DNA from 2 places in the Hafnia paralvei genome. Region 2 is predicted to be linked to the other one. Evidence: predicted binding sites of a transcription regulator. Region 2 holds the regulator's gene; the other holds the start of a gene.
What was found. The regulator PurR, encoded in region 2, represses purine synthesis genes. The targets are predictions, from matches to a motif close to CANGCAAACGTTTGCNTG.

Region 1 (5,903 bases), 2.2 Mb from region 2:
CCAATTGCCTCCAACAGCACGGCGGAAGGCAAAGCTCAGAACCGTCGCGTAGAGATTACGCTGAGCCCGATGTAATTCCCTTTCTTTAAGCCTCCCCCGTTTATAGGGGAGGCTATTTCGCAAACCTTATCTCATCAGTTCCCCTGTGGTTATGCTAAATTTGCGTATTCGTTGAATATGTGAGGAGCATATCGTGAGCAGTCAGGGATCCCGAGCCACCATTAGTGATGTCGCCAAGGCCGCTAAAACCGGTAAAACCAGCGTTTCACGCTACCTTAATGGTGAACAGCACCTGCTATCAGACGATCTCAAAAAGCGAATCGAGCAAGCTATTCAACGGCTTAATTATCGTCCTAGTCAAATGGCGCGCAGTCTGAAAGGTGGGCAAACAAGGCTCATCGGCATGATCATTGCTGATATCACCAATCCTTACTCCGTAGACGTTTTGCGCGGCGTTGAAGAGGCCTGCCGCGTGCAAGGTTTCACGCTTCTGGTGTGTAATACCAACAACGAAATTAATCAGGAACAGCATTATCTTGAGCTTTTAAGCAGTTATCGCGTTGAAGGTCTTGTGGTGAATGCAGTAGGTATGCGTGAGGAAGCGCTGTCTAAACTGCAACAATCTTTATTGCCAATGGTGCTTATCGACCGCAAAATTCCGGATTTCTCTTGCGATATGGTGGGATTAGATAACCACCGTGCAGCCACAGAAGCCACACAGCATTTGCTAGAGCAAGGGTTTGAAGCCGTTATGTTCTTAAGCGAGCCCCTTGGCCTAGTGAATACGCGTCTTGAGCGTTTACACGCTTTTCAAAAGGCAATGCAGGAACATCCAGAATTGACGGCTTGTCATGCCGAAGTCGTGCTCAATAAAGGCGAGTTGCTGGATCAAACGTTAACTCAGTTTTGTCACCAGCACCGCGGTATGCGCAAGGCCATCATGTCTGCGAACGGAGCGCTTACTTTACAGGTTGCCCGTTCCCTACGGCGTCTAGGTCTGAACTGGGGAAGTGATATTGGATTACTTGGCTTTGATGAGTTGGAATGGGCAGAGTTGGCTGGCGTTGGGATAACAACGCTTAAGCAGCCGACCTATCAGATCGGCTATGCTGCGTTAGAACTTTTGGTGAAGCGTATTCAAGGTGATGGTCAGCCTACCGTGGAGCAAAAGTATCCGGGTGAACTGATTGTACGTGGTTCAACATCACGCTAATCAGGAAGCGGAACCTTTACGCACCAGATAGCGATAGGGCGTTTGCTCAGTTTCTTGCGCAATCAATTGGTGATCCATAAAGCGGCAAAATCCCGGAATATCACGGGTGGTTGCTGGGTCATCTGCGATAATCAGCAGCGTTTGACCATCATCCATATGGCGCACAGTTTTACGCACCATCATTACAGGCTCAGGGCAACGAAGCCCAAGAGCATCCAGCGTTTTATCCGGATTAGCGAAAAGATCGGTCATGGTCGTTCTCTAAAGGCCGCGTTGTTAAACGATGAGCGCTACTCAATGTTAAAGATGCGCAATCGTATTAATAAAGGGCTGCGGCGTCGTGAAGTTTAAAACAGCCCTAGTTTACCTGTTGCGAAATAGTCTGCAATAGACGTGAACGTTTGCGTTAAAATTAACCATTGCGCATGAAAATTATCGCGGTATCATGCCTGCCGCATCTCGTATGCACTTATTTTTCTTGGGTTCCCTCACCCCAATCTCCAAAAAGGCTAAAATATGTTTGATTTTACTCCGCAACAGCGGATGAAAGCCCTTTGTTGGCTTTCGGTGTTTCATGTTCTGATCATTACTTCCAGTAACTATCTGGTGCAACTGCCGATCTCAATTTTCGGCTTCCACACCACGTGGGGCGCATTCACATTCCCGTTTATTTTCCTTGCGACTGACTTAACCGTCCGTGTATTTGGTGCGCCTTTGGCTCGCCGAATTATTCTGGCGGTGATGGCTCCTGCATTGCTGATTTCTTACTGCATATCGGCACTATTTTTCCAAGGAGAGTGGCAAGGTTTTGCTGCGCTGAGCTCATTTAATGTGATGGTTGCGCGTATCGCTGTTGCTAGCTTTATGGCCTATGTGCTGGGGCAAATTCTTGATGTGCACGTATTTAACCGTCTACGTCAGCGCAGTGCATGGTGGGTTGCACCAACGGCATCGACGCTATTTGGCAATATTAGTGACACGCTGGCGTTCTTCTTTATTGCTTTTTATCACAGTACCGATCCGTTCATGGCGGCCAATTGGGTAGAAATTGCATTGGTGGATTACACATTTAAGCTGCTGATCAGTTTAGTTTTCTTCTTGCCAATGTACGGTGTGATGCTCAACGTGGTACTGAAATATTTGTCTACGCATCGTTCTGAACCGCAACCACAGTTAAATTAATACCTTCTTACGATGCCGAGTACTTTTGCTCGGTATCGTATACTCTGATATCCCTGCCCCGGGGGATGTCATGCCCGCAATTACCGTCAAGCACTCCAACATTGAAGAGATTCATTTCCTCTATAGTTTGTTGCCAGAATTTTCCGCACTGCATAACCGACAAGACCTAATTAACCGACTGAATAATAAAGAAACTTGTGCTCTTGTTGCTTATAAAGAGGAAAAACCTGTCGGTTTTAAGTTGGGTTATGCTCTGAATGACACCACTTTCTATAGTTGGTTAGGCGGCGTGTTGCCTGACTATCGTCGTGACGGAATAGCCCAAGTCCTATTGCATACACAGGAAAATTGGGCTTTAAATCATGGGTATCAGTATATCGAAGTGAAAACGAGAAACTGTTTTCCCGCTATGCTGATTATGCTAATAAAAAATGGCTATCAATTAACTGCTTTGGAGCAGGCTGAGAATCTAGCCGACAACCGAGTACGACTGGTGAAATGCTTAACGCACGGAACCAATAATAAGTAGCGAAGCTACAATATGTTACTTGCATTTAATGCACTGATAAGGTGCGATACGTTTATTGGTCAATCGAGACGTTAGGACAATATAAGGAATTACCATGCGTAATTTAGTGAAGTTTGTGGGAGTGGGATTGTTAGTAGCAGGGCTTGCTGCCTGTGACGGTCAATCAACCGACAGCGCCAACTCTGCAGCTAAAGGCTCTACCTCGGCAGAAGCTAGCGTACCCGCGGGAGAAAATATTAGCCTACTTGACGGGAAAGTGACTTTTACTCTGCCAGCAGGGTTGACCGATCAGAGCGGTAAATTAGGCTCTCAGTCAAACAGTATGCACGTTTATGCGAATAAGAGTGGGCAGCAGGCAGTAATTGTAATTATGGCTCCGCTACCTTCTGACAGCCTGAGTACGCTGAGTGGGCGCTTGGTAGAGCAACAGAAAGCGCGCGATCCCAGCCTGAATGTGCTTTCTGATAAGAGTATTGAAGTCAGCGGGCAGCCAGCCCAAGAAGTGAATAGTGTGCAAACGGCGAAAGGCCAAGTCTCCTATTCCAGCATCGTACTGGCCAAAGCAGGCGATCAACTAATGACCATGCAGGTCGCCCTGCCAGGCGAAAATCAGCAAGAAGCAGCAAGTATCGCTAAAGGTGTAGTTAACACCTTGAAGATAAAAGAATAAATAGTTATGAAGCCCTCCCTTATGTAGGGAGGGCTAGCATATTAATTGACTACGCCATTCACCATTTTCTGTGTGAGCTGTTGTCCACTTGCGCTTTGCACATTCAACGTTGCGTTCACGCTTGGTTTCAGCGGTGCTTCACCGGTGAGTACGCCTTGCAGCTCTAACTGCATATTGACGTCCCCGCTTAACGGGAGAGCAGGCCAACCCCATTCAACCAATTGATTAGCTGGAACCGCTTGTCCCTTCAGATCCAGCGTTAGCTGACGTCCAGTCTGATTGAGCGACGCGCTAGCCTCCAGTATTCCCTTTTGTGACAGCGCGCTGAGTTCGCTCACGGCGATCTGCTGATCGTTGGCATTTAGCGTTATAGAAAGGCGTTGGAGATCAACTTTGTTGAAGGTTGCTCCGCTGGCGTTGAACGTTGCCTGTCCATCCCACAGGCCTAAAAGGCGATTGTGTACTAAGCGAATATTGCTGCCAAATCCATCAAGTGCGGTGATTTGGAAAGGGAATTCTGGATTAATATCAACAAGCAGGTTTCGGCTACCAGAAAATTTGGTCACTATGACATCGTTCAACCATGCTGGCAGTGGTGTCTGCCAAATCTCCCGCCAATTTTGAGGCAGAGTGTACTCCAAGCCCACAATGGTCATATCATCGATGGTTAAGCGTTTGTCATTGCGATGCCAATTGCCGCTTGCGCGCAGCAGGCTACCTTCCCAACGGGTACTTAACTGACGAATTGCAACGCCTGCGTTTGAGAGGTCGGCACTGAAGATAGGCTCAACAAAATGCACATTGCCCACCACAATGTCGTTAGCATTAAAGGCTATAGTGCCTTTTTCACTCTGCCAATCTCCTTTGCTCCATGTAATACCGTCCAGTTCGGCGTCTAGATCGCTGAGTGCCCAGCCAGCCCCTTCTAGTTTGGCATCGGTGACGCTAACTTTGCCGAAGGTCACTGTCGGCAGTTGCTCGAGTGGTGCAAAGAATGCGTCTATGGATTTATTGGTCTGCCAGTGAATATTACCTAGGCGCAGGTTATTGATCTGCCAACTGCCATCGGCTTTGCGCACGCCGTCGCTAGTCATCTGCCCCTGTGCGATATCAGCACCTGCTCTATTGATTGTCAGCAGACCTTGTTTGAAGCTGCCCTGTAGCAGTACATTTTGCGCTGGGACGTCATTAATCAATACCTTACCCGCACTGAACTGGAACTGATTATTATTGCCCAGAATCTGTCCTGCCGTTGGTTGCCAAGGTGAGATATAGCCATTCACCTGTGAGGCATTCAGTTTCTGCTGGGAATCATTTTGCTGTAACTGCATGTTAGCTAGGCGAAGGCTTTCAGCCTGAATCGGCAGTAAGGCTTTTGGTGGCGCTGAGAGAGACAGAGAACCATTTTCCAGCGTTACGCTGTCGAAATGTTTGGGGTCAGTGAACTGGCGTATGCCTAGCGACAAACTGACTTTCTCTGCACGCAAGAATGGTGGCTGACCGTCGGTGGCTAAGGTGACGTTATTTAATATCACCTCCGATGGTTCGCGGATATCGTGATGTATTTTTCCCAACGATAGACGGTACTGGGTGTTTTCGTTTACCCAAGCGCTGATCTGGCGCGCTCCCCATGTCGTTTGGGCTATGACATAAGCCACAATAACCAACGCTATGATGATAGCGAGCAGGGTTAATAGTATTTTTCCAATAAATTTCACGGCATTAGTCCTTCAGGCCAAAGGTACTTTAGTTTATGCCGTATTAAACCGGATGGCTCAAGGGATGAAATGTAAACAGCAATAAAAAAGGCCGAATGCAGATACATCCGACCTTTCCTTCACTGCTATGACGTCGCTAGTCTTCGTGCGGGAAAACGAGGTTTAGGACGATCGCGGTGATGCCGCCGGCAGCAATTCCAGAGGACAGCAGGGTTTTCATCCAATCAGGCGCAAATTGTAAGATCAGCGGCTGCTGAGAAACGCCAAGACCAACGGCCAGCGATAGCGCCATAATCATGATAGCGCGACGGTTAAGCGGCTCACGTGAGACGATACGCACCCCTGAAGCCGCAATAGTACCGAACATGACAATGGTTGCTCCGCCCAGTACAGGTTCAGGGATATGCTGAACGAAACCAGCTACTGCAGGGAATAGGCCTAGCACAATGAGCATCAGTGCAACCACAAAACCAACATAGCGGCTGGCGACGCCGGTGAGTTGAATGACGCCGTTGTTTTGACCAAAGCACGAGTTTGGAAAGGTGTTAAATACCGCAGATAGCATCGAGTTCAGGCCGTTAGCTAATACAC
Region 2 (5,903 bases):
TTCAGCGCCGCAGCACAAGAGCTGCACCGTGTGCCGTCTGCCGTGAGTTACACAGTACGTCAGTTGGAAACATGGTTAGCCGTTTCGCTGTTTGAACGACGCCATCGTGATGTGGAGTTAACCGAAGCAGGCGCATTTTTTGTAGAAGAAGCGCGTACTATTATCAAAAAAATGAATTCCACCCGTCGCCAGTGTCAGCAAGTCGCAAACGGCTGGCGTGGACAGCTAAATATCGCCGTCGATCGCATCGTTAACCCGCGTAGGAGTCGGCAGTTGGTCGTGGATTTTTATCGTCACTTTCCTGATATGGAATTAATGATCCATCCAGAAGTGTTTAACGGTGTGTGGGATGCCTTAGTTGCCGGACGGGTTGATGTGGCTATTGGCGCAACGCGTGCGGTGCCGGCCGGAGGACGTTTTTCATTTCGCGATATGGGTTTTTTGCATTGGCATTGCCTAGTCAGCCCAGAGCATCCGTTGGCGATGCTCGAAGGCGAACTGACGGATGATAAAATTCGTCCATTCCCTGCGCTGTGCATTGAGGATACGTCAATCAATCTGCCTAAGCGCGACACATGGCTACTTGATAACCAGCGCCGTTTAGTGGTGCCAGACTGGCAGTCTGCCTGCGATTGTCTGGAAAGCGGTCTTTGCGTGGGGCTGATGCCGGCTCATATGGCAGAGCCATTGGTCAGTGCGGGGAAATTACATATTTTGCAGTTGGCGCAGCCGTTTCCTGATAGCGCCTGCTGCGTCACCTGGGAGGATCATACTCGCTCACCGGCAATTGACTGGTTACTGGATTATCTGGGAGATACCGAAACCATGAATCAGGAATGGCTGAGCCCAGAGTAAACTACAGGCAAATCATTTGCCCATTTTCTGGCGCATCGTCTTCATCGTGTGTGACTAAAAGGGCGGCGATATTGGCCTGTTTTAACTCATCAAAGACCCAGCGACGAAAATGTTGGCGCAGTGTTTTATCGAGCTTAGAAAAAGGCTCGTCTAGCGCAACGACCGCAGGGCTAGATAATAGGGTGCGAAGCAGGCTGATTCTGGCGCGTTGCCCGCCGGAGAGTTCATTTGGAAAGCGGCGGGAAAACTCACTCATCTCAATCTTTGCTAAGGCTTGAGTCACCTGTGAGTGGCGTTCTGTCCGAGCAACATCATCAGGCAACGCGAATAACAGATTTTGCTCTACGTTGAGATGAGGAAATAATAAGTCATCTTGAAATAGCAGACCGACTTTGCGTTGATGGGCTGGAAGGTGTGTCACATCTTGCCCATTAATTTTCACTTTTCCTCGTCGTGAAATCGGAGCATGTGCATGTCCTGCAAGCGCTAACAGCAAGCTTGATTTTCCACACCCGCTCGGCCCCATTAGCGTAAGCGTTTCTCCGCCGGCCACACTCACGTTGAGTTCAGGCGTTAGCGGCACATCATGTAAATAGACTTGAAACTGTTCGAGAGTCAACGTGCTCATTGCTGCTTACTCCTTGAGAATGTGACGGGGATAAACAGTGCTAACCCGTAGCCGAGCAGTGGCAGAAAGGTTTGCCACAGAGCTGCAACGGCGGCCATGCGGCGATCGATTCCGCTGGCGTAGGCCACCGTTTCGGTCGCTAAAGTAGGGAAACGACCAGCCCCGAACCCCAGAGTCGGCAGATAAAGGCCGATACTGACAGCAAAGCCTAGGGCGACGGATATCGCCAGCGGTTTACTCAATAGTGGAATTTTAATATGCCAGAAGCACGACCACGGGGTTTTCCCTAGTGATTGGGCCGTATAAAGGAGTCTACGATCAAAAGCCTGCCATGTGCCGCTCAGACTGAGGAAGTAGTAAGGCGTAATAAACAGCGCATGGGCGAAAATCACGCTGGGCAGCAGGCCAATCACGTCGAACCAAGCCGCTAAATGTTGTAAACCAAAAATCAGACTGATTTGCGGTAGCAAAAGAGGTGTGAGTAGCAGCCATAATCCCGTGATTTTATGGCGTAAGAATTGCCATTCAAGAAAGCCTACACAGAGAATCAGACTACAGAGATTGGCGATGCCAGCGATGAGCAGGCTATTGATGATGGGGGTACCGAGTTGGCTTAGGCTGCTGAGCCAATAATCGAATGTCCATTGCAGTGGTAAGGCAGCAGGGAACGGCCATCGCCAAGCAATCGACCAGATAAACAAAACGCTATACGAACCCAGCGTCAGCAGTATGCCAACGATCCATAGAGGCCGTAGCGTCATATGACGTTTATAGCGTCTTTGACCGTGCGCGTTGCGGCAATAGCGCAGCCAGGCCCTTTCAATCATCAGCCAGAGGACAAAACTAAAAAGCGTGATCCCAAGCAGGAGCAACGTTCCGCTGGTCGCCAATACTTGATGCGTCAGTGCCGGATCGGTCATCCATTGCCAAATCTGTAGGGATAGCGTTGTGGGCTGCTGTGGTCCAAGTAAAATAGCGATATCCACCACGGATAAGCCAAATGCCAACACGCAGAAGACGGGCAACCGCAGGCCGCGCAGAATCTGTGGCACTAACAACAGCCACCAGACGCGAGTTGAAGGATAGCCTAGCGCCACACCTGACTGTATTTGTCGTCGAACATCAATACGTCCGGCGATATTCAGCGCCATTAAAAACAGGAAAGGCGTTTCTTTCACCGCTAATAGCAACGTCAATGAAAGTGCATAAGGATCGTTGATTATCAGCCAATCAGGTGGGCGAGAGTATCCGGTAAGCGTGGGGGAAATGACCCTTAGCAACCAGCCCGATGGGGACAACAGCAGGATCAATCCGGTCGCTAAAGCAATGTGCGGTATAGCGAGAATAGCAGTGGAGATAACCCGCGCGATATGACTATTCTGTCTGAGAATGACCTGCCCACATAACGCCAGAGCTAGCCATAGTGATATTAGCGTGGCGGCAAAACCACTGAATATGCTCAGCGTGATGGATTGCAATATACCTGGCCATTGTAGCAACAGGTGCCACGACGCAAGAAAATGGCTAAGGGAAAAAGTATCTGAAAGGGGTTGAAGCATAACCAGTAGCGCCGCCGCAATCGGCAGCGCACCAGCAAGTATCAGCACAAGAGGGAACAGCGCGAGACAGGAGCAGCCGTTCTTCATCGCTTAGCGGCGATAGTCCAGATAAGGGCCATCGGCTACTGAACGACGCTCTACCAATTTAGGGTGCACTTCGATAGTCTGAGAATCTTCGCGTTTGCTCACGATACGATCAAGCAGCATATCAAAGGCCATCGCACCTAGACGCTCTTTCGGCTGATGAATAGTGGTTAATGCCGGAGTGAAGTAACGTGCGTTACGTACGTTATCATACCCGATCACCGAAATATCTTGTGGGACGCGCAACCCCATTTCATCTGCGGCGCAGATGGCGCCCATGGCCATGATGTCTCCACCCACAAAAACGGCTGTCGGTCGATGCTTTTGCGAGAGGATTTGGTGCATAGCTTTGTATCCAGACTCGGGTTCAAAGTCACCTTCAACCATCCACTCATCGCGCGTTGGGATATTGGCCTCTTGTAGCGCTTTCAGGAAGCCCCGCAGGCGTCCACCGCCGGTATTGCGCGACAGCTGTCCGGTAATGGCACCAATGTCACGATGGCCGCGTTCAATCAAATAACGGCCCGCTAAATAGCCCCCTTCGAAGGCGTTATCTTGAATCGCATCGGTAAAGTCGCTGCGCTGCGTTCCCCAATCCATAACGACCATCGGAATATTGCGGTAGTCTTCTAGCGTCTGTAGTAGGTTCTCTGGATACTCAGAGCACATCACCAGCAGGCCATCAACACGCTTTTGTGCCAACATGGCGAGATAGGCTTTTTGCTTTTCTGGATTGTTATGCGAATTGCACAGAATTAGGGTATAGCCTTGGCTGTAGCAGGCGTTCTCTACGGCTTCGATGACCTCAGCAAAATAGGGCGCTTCACTGGAGGTGGCCAGTAAACCGATCGATTTAGTGTGGTTAACTTTCAGGCTACGGGCGACGGCACTGGGAGAATAGTGCAGCTCTTTAATTGCCTCCCATACCGCGGCTTTGGTCTCTTCGGCGACAAAGCGCGTTTTATTAATGACATGAGACACAGTCGTGGTGGAAACGCCCGCGCGTTTTGCCACATCTTTAATCGTTGCCATGAAACAGATGACTCCTAAGCTTATGTAATCAAAACATAGCTATTGTGTTAATCGTTTGCTTACGTACATCTAAAATTACACCGAATGAAAGCACATAAAATAAATGAATATGCAGAGACTTCGAGTGCCAGCCTATTCTTTTTCGTTATGAAAGCTGATACGTAGCAGTAAACCGTAAATTTTGGCCTATAAAATGCAAAAGGGGAAGTCAAAATTAGGGGATAAGAGAAAGAATAATAGAATGATTTTCTGCGTGTGATCTCATTTGATGTATGTAAAAATGATTTCACACACTTTCTGCAAGTGTTTATGTATAATAAAAATTGATCTGATAACGAAATGCGGGAGATGAGCACATGGAAACCGATCTGAAATATTCCCTAATGACGACGGTTGCTGCTTTGGCAGTTATTGTTATCTTTAGCTTTGTAGCAGCGCTGCACTGATTTAAAGACGTGTTGGAATCTTTAGTTATTAACATGACTAAAACAAAAGGCGGTCAATCGACCGCCTTTCTTATATACGTACGTTAAAAACTTATGCCAAGTTTTTAGCGACGAATTCCCAGTTTACCAGAGCCCAGAAGTTCTCCAGATATTTAGGACGCGCATTGCGGTAATCGATGTAGTAAGCGTGTTCCCAAACGTCCACGGTCAGCAGTGGTTTGTCGCCGCTGGTCAATGGGGTTGCTGCGTTTGAGGTATTAACGATAGCTAAAGAACCGTCCGCTTTTTTAACCAGCCACGTCCAGCCAGAACCAAAGTTACCCACGGCAGATTTAGTCAGTTCTTCTTTGAAGGCTTCGAAAGAACCAAAGGCTTTGTTAATGGCGTCTGCTACTGCGCCAGTAGGTGCGTTGCCGCCTTTTGGAGACAGGCAGTGCCAGTAGAAGGTATGGTTCCAAACCTGAGCGGCGTTGTTAAAGATACCGCCAGTAGAGGTCTTGATGATCTCTTCCAGTGATTTACCTTCAAACTCGGTGCCTTTGATCAGGTTGTTTAGGTTTACCACGTAGGTGTTGTGATGCTTACCGTAATGGTATTCCAGAGTTTCTGCGGAGATGTGCGGCTCGAGTGCGTTTTTTTCGTATGGTAATGTAGGTAATTCAAAAGACATTGCTCTCTCCTATTATTGATCTATTTTGCGATGAAACAGTTACACGCAAGTGTTTTATGTTTCACGCATCACACTAACGTTAACGTCAGTGTGCGGGTTTTTAAATTTGAAACGATCTTGTTGTGCTCTTGTTATGGGGATCGATTTTAGCAAGTTTTGAGTCTAATAACAGGCTAAATTTTGCTTTTTGGTTATCAATTGATGAATTGTCCATCAGTAACACTGCGAGACATCAAGGTACTAAGGAAGGATATTGAGAAAGGAGAGGGGAAATTACAGGGATTATCCGTTATATGAATAAATCCCTGTTGCTTGGCATATCTAACGAATTGTTTTGGGCGTCATGACACGGCGAGCACCCACATAGTGACCCTGCCAATAATCGTTATCCAGATAGCTGATACGAATTTGTTCACCAGTGCGCGGTGACTGGATGAATTTACCTTCACCCATATAGACACCCACATGATCGGCAGCGCCACGGTTGTTAATGCGGAAGAAGACTAAATCGCCTTTTTGTAACTCAGTTTTCTTCACCGGAGCTGCATCGCGCAGATGATACATCTCGTTAGCTGTGCGTGGGATTTTGATACTCAGCAAATCTTGATAGGCATAGTAGACTAAACCGC

Region 1: the regulator PurR is predicted to act here: its motif matches at 1,604-1,621, upstream of K9N75_RS00150 (7-cyano-7-deazaguanine/7-aminomethyl-7-deazaguanine transporter).

What each region holds. Positions count from the first base shown of each region.
Region 1 is NZ_CP083737.1:29,036-34,938, forward strand. It holds gene K9N75_RS00135 (OmpA family lipoprotein) at 1-75, shown strand, start outside; gene K9N75_RS00140 (LacI family DNA-binding transcriptional regulator) at 194-1,213, shown strand; gene tusA (sulfurtransferase TusA) at 1,214-1,465, opposite strand; gene K9N75_RS00150 (7-cyano-7-deazaguanine/7-aminomethyl-7-deazaguanine transporter) at 1,730-2,395, shown strand; gene K9N75_RS00155 (GNAT family N-acetyltransferase) at 2,466-2,924, shown strand; gene K9N75_RS00160 (DcrB family lipoprotein) at 3,019-3,594, shown strand; gene K9N75_RS00165 (AsmA family protein) at 3,636-5,312, opposite strand; gene K9N75_RS00170 (nucleobase:cation symporter-2 family protein) at 5,449-5,903, opposite strand, start outside.
Region 2 is NZ_CP083737.1:2,526,695-2,532,597, reverse strand. It holds gene punR (DNA-binding transcriptional activator PunR) at 1-855, shown strand, start outside; gene K9N75_RS12000 (ATP-binding cassette domain-containing protein) at 857-1,483, opposite strand; gene K9N75_RS11995 (ABC transporter permease) at 1,480-3,129, opposite strand; gene purR (HTH-type transcriptional repressor PurR) at 3,133-4,158, opposite strand; gene cydH (cytochrome bd-I oxidase subunit CydH) at 4,515-4,604, shown strand; gene sodB (superoxide dismutase [Fe]) at 4,696-5,274, opposite strand; gene K9N75_RS11975 (C40 family peptidase) at 5,596-5,903, opposite strand, start outside.